2 regions of the Paenibacillus sp. OK060 genome follow, and region 2 is predicted to be linked to the other one. Evidence: riboswitches for the same ligand, from Rfam matches in the RefSeq annotation. Region 2 holds a riboswitch; the other holds the start of a gene.
The links. A riboswitch is a leader RNA that binds a small molecule or an ion and turns the genes downstream of it on or off. The one in region 2 is predicted to bind cobalamin.

Region 1 (8,214 bases), on a different contig from region 2:
CTCCAGCTCCAGGTTACCGAAGTAATGTTTTACATCCAGACCCTTAAGTGCAGTACGCACCTCAGATTCCTCGTAACGCTTGCCACGCAGCATATCTTCGATATCCGCCACATCGCCTACGCCGAAGAAATCACCAAAGATTTTGATATCTTCAATCCGTCCATCTTTGATATTCATGCGCAGATCAATGATGCCGACAGGGAATTTACGTGTATGCTTCACATTGCTTTCCGGGGAAAGCCCGTAGTTCCAGTCCCAATTGTTATAACGCTCAGCAGAGATTTCGTTGATCTTGTCCCAGTCTTTCTCTGTGAGTTCATATTGAGGAACATCTTGTGGCTCCATACGGAAAATATGGCGGAGCAGCTCGTCCCGGAATTGTTCAATGGTCAGATTGCTGTCAATCAAATCACGAATATTCGCTACACGAGAGCGCACGGATTTGGTGCTCTTGGACTTGAACTTCTCTGGATTAACGTTGAGTGAAGCCTGGACGTGGTCGAGGTTCAGGTTAAACATCAATGTACCGTGACTGAACATGCGGCCACGCGTAGAGAATTGGGCGTTGCCCGAAATTTTCTTTTCTCCGACTTGCAGATCGTTACGTCCCGTCAGTTCGGCATTAACTCCGAGCTCTTGCAGGGCCTCCACCACAGGCTGCGTGAATTTGCGGAAGTTATGGAAGGATTGTCCGTCATCTTTGGTAATAAAGCTGAAATTGAGGTTGCCCAGATCGTGATAAACGGCTCCGCCTCCCGAAAGACGACGTACGACTTGAACACCGTTATCCTGAACATACTCAATGTTGATCTCTTCAATGGTATTCTGGTGTTTTCCGATAATAATGGACGGGCGGTTGATGTAAAACAGCAAGTAACTGTCATCCATCGGCAAATGCTTCAGAATGTATTCCTCAATGGCGAGGTTTACAGAAGGATCTGTAATGCCCTGGTTATCAACAAACAGCATGGTCATTCCTCCATTAATGTATGTGAGGGATGTATATCCCTTATGTAGTGATGCTTTACGGAATCGAAATTCCTTCTCTATTGTAAACGAATTGTCGAAAGGACACAAAGAAATTGAAGCCGCAAAGGGCTTGAATAGTCAAATCAGGATTGACCCCTGCCTGCCACGACATCCATAATAAAAAGGACATGCAGAAAGGATGACGGACAGGATGACCGGTTTAATTGAAGTTTTCGGACATGGCGGTGATGTGGAGACGGCCGCGGCACGTTTTGGAGGGAATCCTGCAGATTTCCTCGATTTTAGCGCAAACATTAATCCTCTGGGTCCACCTCGGGAAGTGCTGAAGGCTTTGGAGCAAGGAATGCATACGGTACTTCGTTACCCCGATCCGGGTCATCGGGCGTTCAAAATATTGCTTAGTGACCGGCTGGATTTAACCCCGGATCACATATCTGTGGGCAACGGGGCGGCGGAAAGCATGGCTCTAATCTTACTTGGACTTGCGCCGCGTAGAGTAGGTACGGTAGAGCCCGGTTTTTCGGAGTACAGCACATTATCCAAACAATTTGGAGCAGAAGTCCACCATGTTCAAGGACGGGAAGAGCTGGACTGGCGAGCAGAACCGGAAGATATTGAGAAGCTGATGGAGCGGGTGGACCTGCTTTTCCTTGGACAGCCCAACAACCCCAATGGGGTTCAGTATCCGGTGGACGTTCTGCAACGGCTTGCTCGTAATGCAGAGACAACAGGCACGATATTGGTTGTCGATGAGGCATTTATCGATTTTATTCCTGAATCACAGCGGCAATCGCTTGCATCCAGCTTGAAAGAGTATCCGCAAGTGATCATCATTCGTTCAATGACCAAGTTTTATGCGATACCAGGCCTGCGTCTGGGTTATGCGATGGGGCGTCCCGAACTGATCCGTGCCATGACAGAGAAACAAGTCACCTGGAGTGTGAATGGGCTGGCACTGATCGCAGGAGAAGCCTGTTTGCGCAGCGGAGAGGATTTTGAACAGGAGACATTGGCACTGGTTTCACACGAGCGGGGGAGATTAACGGAAGGCCTGAAGGCTTTGGGATGTAAGGTGACGCGAGGGGAAGCGAACTTTATACTGGCAGCTCTGCCAGAGCCGTGGACAGCGACGTCCATCCAGGCTGCCCTCGGTGAACGCGGTATACTGATCCGAAGCTGCGCAATGTATCCCGGACTTGGGGAACGACATGTACGTTTTGCGGTCAAGGACGCGGAGGCTAACGGACGTTTTCTGGAAACGATAGGAAATGTAATTACGTCTAATCCGACAACCGGATTAGAGGCAGGGGGACAAAGCGATGGCACTGCCATTCTATAATTATTATTCCCATGTACAAAAGGACCAAAATGAATACAGATCTTCTGTATGGCCAGGATTATTCGTCTCTGCACATGAACGGCATATTAAAGCGTCCAGCCCCTCTGTTGTAACAGCACTCTCCAGTGCCGTGTATGGGGGCGGCATGATTGAACTGGATCGTATATTCAACATCTATGTGGACAAACATTATCGCTGTGACGATCCACCACGTGATATTGCTGATCTGTTGAGTGAATGGCAGGAGCAGCAGGATCAATGTGCCGGTCTTCTGACTGCCGTTCGATTGGAGCACACAGCGATCCAGGAATACGAAAGTGATGAGTTCGGATTACTTTGCTGCACTACAGCAGGGGTATCCAATGCTGCACGGGCGGGTTCTGCAAGAACCGTGTTTGATGCTGCGGGGAATGAGATGAGCAATGGGACGGTGTCCCAGAAAATTGGGAAGGTTTCGACTTCAACCTATACTCCCGGTACGATCAATATCATGTTGTGGATGAATGGGCGTATGACTGCTGGAGCGATGGTGAATGCCATTCAGACTGCGGTAGAGGCGAAGGCCGCTGCGTTAGCTGATTTCGGTGTGGCCGATTCAGAGAATGGTCTAACCGCAACCGGAACAACAACGGATGCCATCGTACTCGCGGTAAGCCAGGCTGAAGTAAATAAACCGCTCATAAGTTACGCCGGGACGGCTACGGTCATGGGTGCAGCGATCGGCAGGCTGGTGTATGACACGATAACGGAAAGCCTGCAAGCCGCGCAGGAGTGGAAAGAGAGGAATAACAAGCAATGACATCTCTGCTGATTCAATGGGCTTCTTGGCCGATCTGGACGGGAATGGCTGGAGCCTGGATTATTGTAGGAGCATACATATTGGATCGCTGCATCGGAGATCCACGCTGGATTCCTCATCCGGTGATTGGCATGGGAAAGGCCATCTCTGCACTGGAGCGGGCGATAAGATCGCGGGTGGACTCGAACCAGGCTCTCAAAAGAGCGGGCGTATTATTTCCCCTTTTGATTGCAGGCGGTTCTTTTGCACTGACTTGGGGATTGATCTATGTGCTGGGTCTTATTCATCCCGCTGTTGCGGTTGTGGCAGAAGTGGTGTTAATCGCAACCACCATTGCCTCGAAAGGTTTGAAGGATGCAGGTATGGAAGTTTACCGCCATCTGAGTCAACAAGATTGGCCTGCGGCGAGACGTTCACTGGGTATGATTGTAGGACGTGATACGGCTCATCTGGATGAACCGGAGGTTGTGCGTGGGACGGTAGAGACTGTGGCGGAGAATATCGTGGATGCCATCGTCTCTCCACTGTTCTATGCCCTGATTGGTGGTGCACCACTTGCCATGGCCTATCGAGCGGTGAATACACTGGATTCGATGGTAGGTTATAAAAATGAAAAATATCTGCATCTCGGTTGGGCGTCTGCCCGTCTAGATGATTGGGCCAACTGGATTCCCGCGCGGCTTACCGCCTTGCTGTTAATTATAGGAGCTTGGTTCATGAAGCTGGATGCCAGAGGGGCAGCACACATGGTGTCCCGGGATGCACGACTGCACCCAAGCCCAAATAGCGGTTTTCCCGAGTCGGCGGTGGCCGGAGCGCTGGGCATAAGACTTGGTGGACATAACGTATATCACGGCGTTGCTTCATTTCGCGCATATATGGGCGAGCCTACAAGACGGATGGAAGCAGAAGATATTGTACGAACAACACGGCTTATGTTCTGGTCGGCAGGTTCTTTTGTTTTATTATGTTGGTTGGTCACCTTCGGGATATGGTCTGCTGGAGGTGCACTGTTATGGAGATAGAAGCTGGACATGGTGGCATGCAAAGCCGTGAGATTATTTTGATACGTCATGGTACAACGGCGTGGAACTTGGAAAAAAGGTATCTTGGGCATACTGACATCGGACTGTTGCCTGAGGCAAAGCAGGAGCTATCTTCGCTGCGTGAGCAGTGTAGCGATATCACATGCGACGCCTTGTATTGCAGTGATATGCTGCGTTGTCAGCAGACACTTTCACACATTGCATCGTCCCAAATGGGACAGGCCAAGCTTGATGCCCGATTGAGGGAGATCGACTTTGGTCAGTGGGAGGGGTTGACCTACGATCAGCTCAAGGACAATTCGCAGTACCGAGACTGGATCGATGCGCCGCATGAGGTAACGCCACCGAGTGGCGAGCCTTGGACAGCATTTGCAGCGCGGATTGATTCATTTATGGAAGAGTGTCTGATGTCCTTTTCACCAATACTGCACTCTCGCAGCATAAACGTGCCAAAAGTAGCCGTGATTACGCATGGCGGTGTTATTCGTTATATTGTGTCACGTCTCATTCCGAATCAAGATTTCTGGGATACGCAGGTAGTACCAGGACAAGCGATAAAGATCCGGCTGGCTGGCGATGGGGATAGCTGGGTTGGAACCAGATTGACTTTTCCGTAAATCGGGTTGTAAGGATGTACAATATAACCTATAATCACAACAGAAGTGTGACTTAGCAAGTGCATCATCGGATGGAGGCTCAACAAGCCCTGCCAACGATGCAGGATGCTCACTTGAATGGTTAAACAATATTAGCGACCATGGGTCCCGAGTGCATGCAGTAATGTTTCATGCTTTTATATAAGGCGATGAACGGCAAACGGGTGAAATAGGGAAGCCGGTGTAAATCCGGCACGGTCCCGCCACTGTAAATCAGGATGAATTCCTGTAAGTCAGGTTACCTGCCCTGGACGTATAAACCGGTGTTCCTTCGAGGAAAGGACAGCGTTTCGGGCAGTTCTCTGTGCATATACAGCGCCAAGCTGATCATGCGCAGATCGCCACATGCGAGACGTCATCCCTGATCCTGACCCAAGGATTAGGGATTTTATTTTTTCGGAACACAAATTCAAGCGGAATTGGGACAGGAGCACTACTCACTAGAATGGATAGAGAAGGGGAGAATGAACACAATGAATTTCAAGACATGGAAAGGCGTAGCGTCACTGCTGAGCGCAGCGATGCTGGCACTGACGTTGGCCGGATGTGGTACAACAACAACGAACGAGGGTACAGGAACCTCGCAACCTGCACAGGAGCAATCCCAGGAACAGGCGAAAACAGATCTCAAAACACAATATCCACTCACGGTTACAGATGCTACGGGTGAATCATTTACCTTTGACAAAGCACCAGCCAAAATCGTATCCGTATCTCCGGCTGAAACGGAATCCCTGTTCGCACTCGGATTGGACGAGCAGATCGTAGGGGTATCCGACTATGACGATTATCCGGAAGCAGCAACAAAGAAACCAAAAATGGGCGGCATAACAAAGCCTAATGAAGAGTCGATCATTGCAGCTGAAGCTGACATCGTATTTACAGGTATCTCGATGAGCAAAGAGTCGGTGAAGAAACTGCGCGATCTGGGCATTACCATTTTCAAAACAGATCCTAAATCAGTGGATGATGTGATGAATAACATTGAAACTTTTGGTAAAATCACGGATCATCAGGAAAAAGCACAGGAGATCATCACCCAGATGAAAAAAGATGTGGCTGATGTAACTGAAGCTGTGAAGGCAGTTAAACCAGAAGAAAAGAAAAAAGTATACGTTGAATTCTCTCCAGGCTGGACTGTGGGTAAAGGCGAATTCATGGATGAATTGATCACACTTGCCGGAGGAAACAACGTAGCTTCCGACTTGACTGGCTGGAATCAGATTAATGAAGAGAACATTATTGCTTCTAACCCGGACGTCATTCTATATGCGAACGATGTCATTGATGAAAATTCCAAAACATTGGATCAAATCATCAAAGCACGCAGCGGATGGGATCAAATCACGGCTGTGAAAAACGATGCAGTCATCGGTCTGGATGCCAACCTGTTGAGCCGTCCGGGACCACGGGTAACCCAAGGTCTGAAAGAAGTAGCCAAAGCGATCTACCCTGATCTGTTCAAATGAGTAAAAAGCTGGCAGTGTACGGAACGGCCGGAATTGTGCTGCTTGTGTTAACCGTGCTCATCTGCACGGGCATCGGTTCGGTTGCCCTGCCTGTCCGGGACATTGCGGGCATCTTGCTTCATCGCATCCCCTGGCTGGGCGACTGGATTGTTCCTGACTGGAATACAGCAGCAGAACAGATTATATGGAAGGTCAGATTCCCACGTGTACTGCTTGCCGTGCTTGTAGGTGCATCGCTGGCGATTGCCGGAACTGGATTCCAGGGGGTTCTTCGTAACCCTCTGGCTGATCCGTTTACCCTGGGCGTATCGTCCGGTGCATCGGTAGGTGCGGCTTTTCTGATTTTTTTCGGATTGCAGTATGCACTGATTGGGATCTGGACTCTGCCACTGGTCGCGTTTCTGACGGGAGTAGTTACATTGTGGTTTGTGCTGGCCCTCGCTCGTGAGGGACGCAAAATACCGACACACAGCCTCATTCTGGCTGGCGTGGTCATGCAAAGTTTCCTGGGAGCCGTAGTCTCCTTCCTGTCGACCATGTCGAAGCAGACAATCAATGAAATTATATACTGGACGATGGGAAGTCTGGCACTGCGTGGGTGGTCGTATACGGCCATCCTTTTCCCGTATTTTGTGCTGGGGCTGATTTTCCTCTGGAGCCGTGCGCGTTCGTTGAATGTGCTTGCCTTGGGGGAACGACAGGCTGCTCATATCGGGGTTAAGGTGGATGGATTGAAACTGTCGGTGTTAGCTGTGGGTACGCTGCTTACGGCAGGCGCTGTCTCCGTATCCGGCGTGATTGGCTTCGTCGGATTGGTCATTCCGCATATTCTTCGGCTCATCGTCGGACCTGATTATCGATTGCTGGTGCCTTTGTCCGCGATTGGGGGAGCCATCTTCATGGTCTGGGCAGATACGATTGCACGCTCATTGCTGGCCCCAACCGAAATTCCGCTGGGTGTGGTTACGGCTTTCGTTGGAGCGCCATTCTTCGCGTATCTGCTACACCGGAACAAAAAGCTGCGGAAGGGGATGATGCCATGAGCACATTCATGAAAACAGACCTTACCGAGAGCCGGCCGATGATAGAGGTCACGGAAGCTGGTAAAATGTATGGTAACCATCGGGCTCTGCATGCAGTGGACTGGAAAGTCAAAGAGGGTGAATGGTGGGGCGTTGTTGGTCCAAACGGCAGTGGAAAATCGACCCTGATTCAGCTACTTGCCGGAACCGAACAGCCGAACGCAGGCAGCATACAGATTGATGGACGCGATATTTCCTCATACACCCGTAAAGATTTGTCACGTATGATTGCGGTCTTGCAGCAGGATGGTCTGCCGGTCATCTCTTATCCCGTAAGAGATGTTGTCGAGATGGGACGTTACCCTTATCAGAACTGGCTTGGCAAAGAATCGTCGGATGGAGCAGCAGTAGTTGATAAGGTGTTAGAGGAGTTGGGTCTGAGTGACATGGCCGAACGACCTTTGGATGCACTGAGTGGCGGGCAACGGCAGCGGGTTGCGCTTGCCAAAGTCATGGCTCAGGAACCCAGACTATTATTGCTGGACGAGCCAACCACCTTTCTCGATATCAAATATCAATTGCAATTCATGGAGTTATTATCAGCGTGGCGTCAAAAAAATCATATTACGATTGTGGCAGTGCTGCATGATCTGAATCTGGCCGCGCAATTTTGCGATCATATTCTGGCGCTACGTGACGGGACTTGTGTAGGCAGTGGCACACCCCATTCGTTGATGACGGAAGAGAACATTCGGGAGATCTTCCGGGTGAGCCCGGCCATGGTGAATCATCCCGACAATGGATTGCCACAGCTTTTGCTAAGACGAGAGAAGAAATGAATGAGGCGGGGGAGACCCCATATTTTGATAAAGGAAGTGCTGGCTGTATGAATA
Region 2 (8,214 bases):
GAACCATGACAATTGGCGTAATCGTTCCCGATATTAACAACTCCTATTATGCCGAAATTATTAAAGGCATTGAGAACATCGCCTATGCCCGCCATTACAAGGTCATTATATGTGATGCTCATAACCTGAAAGAGAGAGAAGTCGATTATCTTAATTTGCTGCTGGATCGAACCATTGACGGTGTCATCATTATCACGCCCATGCTGGCGGATGAGGAATTATTCCAGCTTGCGGATAAGGGGTATCGCATTGGCATCGTTGGCAAATATATCGAACATGATCAGATCCCGTGTATATATACGGACAACGTGAAATTCTCCCAGGAAGTTGTTCAGCATCTTGTTGAGGCCGGACATCGAAATATCGTTTTCTTAAACGGTTATCCTGAAGCAATTGACAGCTATGAACGGCTAGAAGGTTACTTGAAGGCCCTGCGCAATCATCAGATTCCGTTCCGTCCCGAACTGATCGAGAATGGGAACTTCAATGAGGAAGGTGGGTACGAGGCCATCAAAAGACTGTTTAACAAAGGCCTGTCCTTCTCCGCTGTATATGCGGCTAATGATGAAATGGCGCTAGGTGTATACAAAGCATGTATGGAATACGGGATACGCATCCCTGAGCAATTGGCTATCGTAGGTGTGGACAACAATCGAATCAGCAAATACATTCATCCTACGCTAAGTTCGGTGAACCAGCCCAAGTATACGATGGGGGCCATTCTTATGGAGAAGATGATTGATATGATGAATACAAATGACTTTCAGGACAAACGTGTATTTAAAGTCGACTCGGAGCTGCTTGTTCGAGCTTCCTCTTCCTTCAAAATAACAACATAAAGCGCACCCGTAACAGGTGCGCCAGTTTAATATATGTTCACATATTCTTAATGCACAATGATGCTTAACGCATTCAACAAATCAGCCTGCTTCACCGGCTTGGTCAGGACCGCATCGAAGACTTCCGCTTCATGTGGATCGATATGCATGCCATACGGGATCAGAACAATGACCGGTGAATCTGTAACCAAGCGCTTCAGCTTGTGTACAAAATCCACAGCACCACCCTCCAACAGTCCCATATCCACAACGGCCACATCAGGCTTAAAGCCCTCCTGAATCCAGTCGTACGCTTCGGTGGTAACTGAGGTCATATGCACATCCATCTCCCATCTGCGCATCAGGGAAGAGGCCCCTTGCAGAATGTCAGGGTCCTTGGCAAGCAGCACCTTTTTGCCCTTCAGTCGATGCTGAATATTGGCAAGCTGAGGCAGTTCCCAATGTCTGCGGAGCGGCAGGCAGATCTCGAATTCTGTCTCCTTGTCTCCCATGCCATGCACCTGAATACGGCCGTTCATTAGGATGGCAAGATTCTGGCTGACCGCCAAACCGAGATTGGTTCCTACCAGCTTCTGTGTACTTATATTTCCATCCAAATTGTTAAATGATCTAAGCTTATTGTCCGAAGACAACATACGTCCGGTGTACTTCACATGGAGTTGAAGCGTACCTGCCTCCTCTGCATCTCCACCAGCTACGGTTGCCGTAACCAATACCGAACCTGTCCGTGTTGAATCTAGAGCATACTGAATGACATGGGCCAATAGTTGCCCGATCTTGATCTCATCCCCGACAAAAACCTGGGACACATTCAGATCAAGGTTCAATCCCAGCTCAATGTTCTTGCTCAGCGCCAGTCCCGCATAGAGATAAACGGTATTCTCAATCGTGGCTACCAGATCAAATGGATCATCGTGTACAACCGTTTTGCCTGCGTCATTGACGTTAAAACTCATCATATTATTCAGCAGGGAGAGCAGTATGTTACCGCTGGTTTCAATCATATTCACATATTCTGCCTGCTCGTCCGACATATCTGGTGTACGCATCAGATCCGTTAATCCCAGAATGCCGTTCAGCGGATTACGTATTTCGTGGCTCATCAGCGACAGCATCTGCGTCTTGGTCATTGCCTCAGACTCCGCACGTTCCTTCTCTGCCTGCAACTGCTCTTGTAGTTGCTCCGAATCACTCAGCTTCTGTTCCTGAACTTGCAGCGTATCTTCCAGATCCACAACATATCCGAGAAAAACGGCCATGGCTTGCAGTGTTTTCATATCCGTTTCACTGATCACATAATCAGGGTCATCCATCAGACAGATCGTGCCGAACGTTTCCCCGGATCTCCGCATAATGGGAATCCCCACAAAGAAACGATTGCCCAGTCCGCTTGTTACGTCCATTGATTTCGTAAGGGGATGTTCACATGTATCCGTGATGATCAGACTGCTGCCCTTATCTCTTAAGACCAAGCTGCAATATGACGCTTCAAATGGAAGTTCACTACCTTTGGCGATCAACTCTTCCTCGCGGTTAAAAGCTTCCATAATAACATTCGTCACGCCATCATTCGTGGCAACGAAAATGGTGTTCACCTTTAATATACCGCTTAATACATCTACAATATGGGATGCGGCTTCCTGTATATTTTCATAGAAGCCCCTTGTAATGCCTAACGTTCCCATGATTCACCCCTCTTGTTTTAGCTGCACTTCAAATCCGTATCCCACAGTATGATTCAATCGATTAACGAGGGATCAAATGTTCCAAAACAGCTGTCACAAACTATTCATATATGAAGTTTTCTATCCTTTTTTCAAGCATCGTCAACTGAACTTGCACGGTAAATAGAAATTATACGCTTACCCTCCAGCTTTGAAAACAATTATCATTCAGGGCTATAAATCATGACAGTCGATCAGCCTCTCCCATGTGATCATTATCACACCTAAATAACAATATATAGTTTATAAATGGATAAAGAAACTCTACATGTAGTGTTCAATGAATGGACATTATCCCTATACAATTTCAATTTCATTATTTAGGAGGAACTGATATGAACATGCTTGAGTATGCCTCTCCACCGGCATCTGATCTTCTATCTGACCTAGGAAGACGAATTATTGGTGCTGAAGATGCCGATACGCTGAGGGAGAATGCCAATCTGAACGGAGACTCGTTCAGCGGCAAGATGAGCAGGCTCGGTTCGGAGACCGCCAAGTGGCATGCTCTGCGTCATGTGCTGCCTAAGGAGCTCGCTCTAGCTGTGGAGAACGGCGATCTGTATGTACACGATCTGGATCAGTATGCCCTTGGGACGACCAACTGTATCTTTATTCCGTTTGACCGACTGCTGGCCTCCGGATTCAATACCGGCAACGGTTCGGTTCGTACACCACAGACAATCATGTCTGCCATGGCACTGGTGGCCATTATTTTTCAATCCCAGCAAAACAGCCAGTACGGCGGTGTATCCGCCAATAAAATCGACTGGGATCTCGCACCTTATGTGAAGCGTTCGTTCCGTAAGCATTATCGGAAGGGGCAACGGCTGTTTGGGGAGATTGCCCCAATTGAGGATGAGCAACTGCATCTGGATAGCGATGAAGCAAAGGAGAAGTGTCCTCGAGCCTTCGCCTTTGCCTGTGAAGAAACGGAACTGGAGACCGAACAGGCTGCCGAATCTCTGATCCATAATCTGAACACCATGAGCAGTCGTGCTGGGGGACAGATTCCGTTCACTTCGCTGAACTACGGGCTGTGCACTTCAGCCGAAGGTCGGCTCGTGTCCCGGTCGTTGCTGGAAGCGACCATTCGGGGACTGGGTAACGGAGAAACGCCCGTGTTCCCACAACATATTTTCCAGTGCAAGCAAGGAATTAATCAATCTGAGGGAGATCCGAATTACGACTTGTTCCGGCTTGCTGTGACCTGCTCCTCACGGCGCATGTATCCGAATTTTGTCAATGTGGATGCTTCCTTCAACCTTCCCTATTATCAACCGGAAGATCCCGATACGATCATTGCGACGATGGGATGCCGGACACGCACACTGGCTGATCGCTTCGGACGCAATCGTCAGAGCGGCAAAGGCAATCTGTCCTTTAACACCATCAATCTGGTCAAGCTCGGCATTCGATATGGGATCTGCCAGGGAGCAAGAGCCATCGCTGACCGGGCTGGCTTCTATACGGCGCTGGAATCGGTCATGCACAATGCTACGGATGGACTGCTGCACCGGTATCGAATTCAGATGAACCAGCCTGCCAAAGCATCGGACTTCATGATGCGGGAAGGAGTATGGGAAGGCGGTGAACAATTGGCTCCGAATGAACCGGTCGCCGATCTGTTGAAACATGGTACGTTATCCCTTGGTTTTATCGGACTTGCTGAATGTATGACCGCTCTATATGGCCGTCACCATGGACAAGACCTCCATGTACATCGAGAAGCCTTGAATATCATTCGTACGATGAGAGAATTCTGTGACCGGATGAGTGAGCAGCATAACCTGAATATCACCTTGTTCGCTACGCCCGCCGAGGGACTGTCCGGCAAATTCACCAAGATTGATCGTGAGCGATACGGCAGCATCGCGGGGGTCAATGACCGGGAATACTACACCAATTCATTTCACATTCCGGTCTATCATTCCCTTCCTGCCTATCGCAAGATTGAATTGGAAGCTCCCTTCCACTCACTATGTAATGCCGGAGCGATCTCTTATGTCGAACTCGACGGGAACGTAAGGGCCAATACAGCCGCTTTCCAACGAATCGTTCAATACGCGCTGGCCCAGGACATCGGGTATTTCTCCATTAATCATCCGATTGACCGCTGTCCGTCCTGTGGCTATGAGGGCGTTATTGGAGATGTATGTCCCGGATGTGAGGCTCATGAAACCCACGTGCATTTCCAGCGGCTGCGCCGGGTGACGGGATATCTGACCGGTGACTATAAAGTGCGCTTCAATGGGGCGAAGCAGGCCGAAGTGAGAGACCGGGTGAAACATCGGTGAATCTGTATGGTTACATTCCGGAATCGGTGAATGAGGGGCCTGGCCTGCGTGCCGTGTTGTTCATCAGCGGATGCCGTCATGCCTGTCCGGGCTGCTTTAGCCCCGGCTCATGGAACTTCCGTGCAGGCGAACCATTTACGGAGGAGCGGCAGCAGCAGATTTTGCATGAGGTAACCTCTCATCCCTTGCTGGAAGGGGTAACGTTATGCGGAGGTGATCCTTTTTTCTCTGCGGCAGAATGCGCCTCCTGGGTTCGGCAGCTTCGGGCTGCACGACCTGATCTGACTGTATGGGCATACACGGGGTTTGTGTATGAGGAATTGATTACAGACCCGTCACGGGCGGAGTTATCCCAGCTATGCGACGTCATTATCGATGGGCCTTATATCGCAGCTGAACGTGATGTGTCTCTTCCTTTTCGTGGCAGTCGTAATCAGCGCATCGTTAATGTGGGTGCAACAATGGCAGGCCGGACAATCGTTACCATGCAGTTAGATGCATGGTAACGATTTTTTTATTTGAGGGGGATCAAGCACAGCGTGGGCGATGATATGGTTCATTTTAAGGAGTCAAATCTGCCAATATATCTAGGATTCATAGAGCAATATTTTATTTCCGATCGGATTAATGATATATGTTGCAAGCCCTTAGGTTATCGTCTATGATTGGTAGCATAAGAGCAAGTATACGACGATTGCATCATGATACAATCTATCATCTATGCTTGGTCGCCAATTTCATAGCCAGAGATGTGTACGCACATTTCTGCACACGGAAACAGGTGCCTACCGCGCTACATGCGTGTTCAGGCTTAAAAGGGAAGCACGGTGTAAATCCGTCGCGGTCCCGCCACTGTATACGGGGAGTCTGTGCATATAATCCACTGGTGTAACCACCGGGAAGGAATGCATATGACCATGATCCGCAAGCCAGGAGACCTGCCTGTTTCGACAGCATCGCATGACCTACGGAAGATAGGAAGGTGTTAGAGCAACCGCTACAACTACTTATAGCAGGTGTTCTTTCCCATTCTATCTTTGTGCACAGTCGTCATTCATGATGCCTGTTTCTCGGGGTATGGAATCGGAAGGAATGCCTTTTTTTGATGCTTTCAAAAGAAACACACCACAATAGCTTCAACTTGATGAGTTACCTATTATAAATGAGGAGGAATTTTACATGTCGCAATCACAGCAACAACAGCCACAAGTACTGACAGGCAACCTTGGTTACCCCCGTATCGGTGCGGGACGCGAATGGAAAAAAGCACTGGAGTCCTTCTGGGCTGGCCGAATCGATGAATCTACGCTTCATCAGGAGCTGACCACACTTCGGTTGCAGGATCTGAAGAAACAGCAGGCACAGCAGCTCGATCTGATTCCTGTGGGCGACTTCTCCTACTATGATCATATTCTTGACGTATCGGCGATGTTTGGCGTCGTTCCTGAGCGCTTTAACCATGCAGGCGGACCGGTATCCGTTTCTACTTATTACGCCATGGCCCGGGGTAATGATCAGGCAACAGCCTGTGAGATGACCAAGTGGCTGAACACCAACTATCACTACATCGTTCCTGAGATTAATAATGATACTGCATTTGCATTGCTTGAAAATAAACCCCTTGCCGCCTATCGCGAAGCGAAGCAAGAGCTTGGGCTGGAAGGTAAACCGGTCGTAGTCGGTCCGTACTCGTATGTACGTTTCGCCAAAGGCTATGACGCGGAACGCTTCGCAGAGATCGTCACACGCCTCGTTCCCGTATACGCCCAGCTTCTGTCTGAGCTTCAAGCAGAAGGCGTACAGTGGGTACAGATCGACGAGCCTGCTCTGACGCTGGCTGTCTCTTCCGAAGATGAAGCCTTGCTGCAACAGGTGTATGCTGCCTTAGCACAAGCTGCACCGGAATTGAAGCTGCTGCTTCAAACGTACTTCGAATCGGTGGAAGCTTATCCGGTCGTGACAGCACTGCCTGTTGCCGGAATCGGCCTGGACTTGGTCCACGGCTATGAAGGCAACCTCGCCAGCCTGCGGGAGCATGGCTTCCCGCAGGATAAATGGTTGGGCGCCGGTGTCATCGACGGGCGCAACATCTGGCGTGCCGATCTCGCAGAGACGGCGAAGCTGCTGGAGCAGGTGGCTGAATTCGCAGCCGAAGGCAAGCTGATCATTCAGCCTTCCTGCAGCCTGTTGCATGTACCGGTTACTGCCGCTCAGGAGAGCGCGCTTGATCCGGTACTGCGCAATGCCCTGGCCTTTGCCGACGAGAAGCTGGAGGAAATAGCGACGCTCGGCACGTTGTTGTCCGGCGGTGCAAAGCAGGCGGACCAAGCAGCGGCTTTGGCTGAAGCCAGCCGCCGCGCCCAGGCAAGCACCGAAGCGGTGCGCCTGCTGAGCGAGTCCGAATCACGGACACGCCTGAGTGGTGCGCCTGCAGGGGTGCATGCTGATGAGCAGCTGCTTCGCAACGCGTCATTCCATGAGCGACGCGAATTGCAGCAGCAAAAATGGTCGCTCCCGCTGCTGCCAACAACAACCATTGGCAGCTTCCCGCAAACGGCAGACGTGCGCAAAGCACGTGCACTCTTCCGTAAAGGGGAATGGAATGCGGAGCAATATGATGCCTATGTACGTGAACAGATCCAAGAATGGATTACTATCCAGGAGGAAATTGGTCTGGATGTGCTGGTACACGGTGAGTTCGAACGTACCGATATGGTTGAGTTTTTCGGTGAGAAGCTGACCGGATTCGCCTTCACCAAAAATGGCTGGGTACAGTCCTACGGCTCACGCTGCGTGAAGCCACCTGTAATCTACGGAGATGTACTGTTCAATGAACCGATGACGGTGAAAGAAACGGCCTATGCCCAGACACTGACCAGCAAACCGGTGAAAGGCATGCTCACAGGTCCGGTAACGATCCTGAACTGGTCCTTTGTCCGCTCGGATATTCCACGCAGTGAAGTATCCTACCAAATTGCTCGCGCCATTCGCGACGAGGTTGAAGCGCTCGAGCAAGCAGGCATTGAGATGATTCAGGTCGATGAGCCAGCTCTGCGTGAAGGACTTCCGCTCAAACGGAGCAAGTGGGATGAGTACCTGCAATGGGCCGTGGAATCCTTCCGTTTAGCTACTGCTACCGTAAAACCAACAACGCAGGTGCATACCCATATGTGCTACTGCGAGTTCGATGATATTATTGAAGCCATCAGCGACCTGGATGCAGATGTGATCTCGATCGAAACATCCCGTAGCCATGGGGAACTGGTAGGCAGCTTCGAGCAGAATACGTATGACAAAGGCATCGGACTCGGTGTATACGATATCCACAGTCCGCGTGTTCCAGGCAAGGACGAG

Region 1: another riboswitch for cobalamin. It lies ahead of BLS14_RS18090 (ABC transporter substrate-binding protein); the one in region 2 lies ahead of metE (5-methyltetrahydropteroyltriglutamate--homocysteine S-methyltransferase).

The regions. Positions count from the first base shown of each region.
Region 1 is NZ_FNFR01000004.1:632,154-640,367, forward strand. Features, by position in the region: gene BLS14_RS18065 (lipoate--protein ligase) at 1-969, opposite strand, end outside; gene cobD (threonine-phosphate decarboxylase CobD) at 1,181-2,329, shown strand; gene BLS14_RS18075 (adenosylcobinamide amidohydrolase) at 2,310-3,128, shown strand; gene cbiB (adenosylcobinamide-phosphate synthase CbiB) at 3,173-4,153, shown strand; gene BLS14_RS18085 (histidine phosphatase family protein) at 4,144-4,791, shown strand; cobalamin riboswitch at 4,958-5,095, shown strand; gene BLS14_RS18090 (ABC transporter substrate-binding protein) at 5,295-6,299, shown strand; gene BLS14_RS18095 (FecCD family ABC transporter permease) at 6,296-7,342, shown strand; gene BLS14_RS18100 (ABC transporter ATP-binding protein) at 7,339-8,160, shown strand; gene cobT (nicotinate-nucleotide--dimethylbenzimidazole phosphoribosyltransferase) at 8,208-8,214, shown strand, end outside.
Region 2 is NZ_FNFR01000003.1:281,696-289,909, forward strand. Features, by position in the region: gene BLS14_RS13000 (LacI family DNA-binding transcriptional regulator) at 1-839, shown strand, start outside; gene BLS14_RS13005 (hybrid sensor histidine kinase/response regulator) at 887-2,524, opposite strand; gene BLS14_RS13010 (anaerobic ribonucleoside triphosphate reductase) at 2,899-4,860, shown strand; gene nrdG (anaerobic ribonucleoside-triphosphate reductase activating protein) at 4,857-5,366, shown strand; cobalamin riboswitch at 5,623-5,821, shown strand; gene metE (5-methyltetrahydropteroyltriglutamate--homocysteine S-methyltransferase) at 6,040-8,214, shown strand, end outside.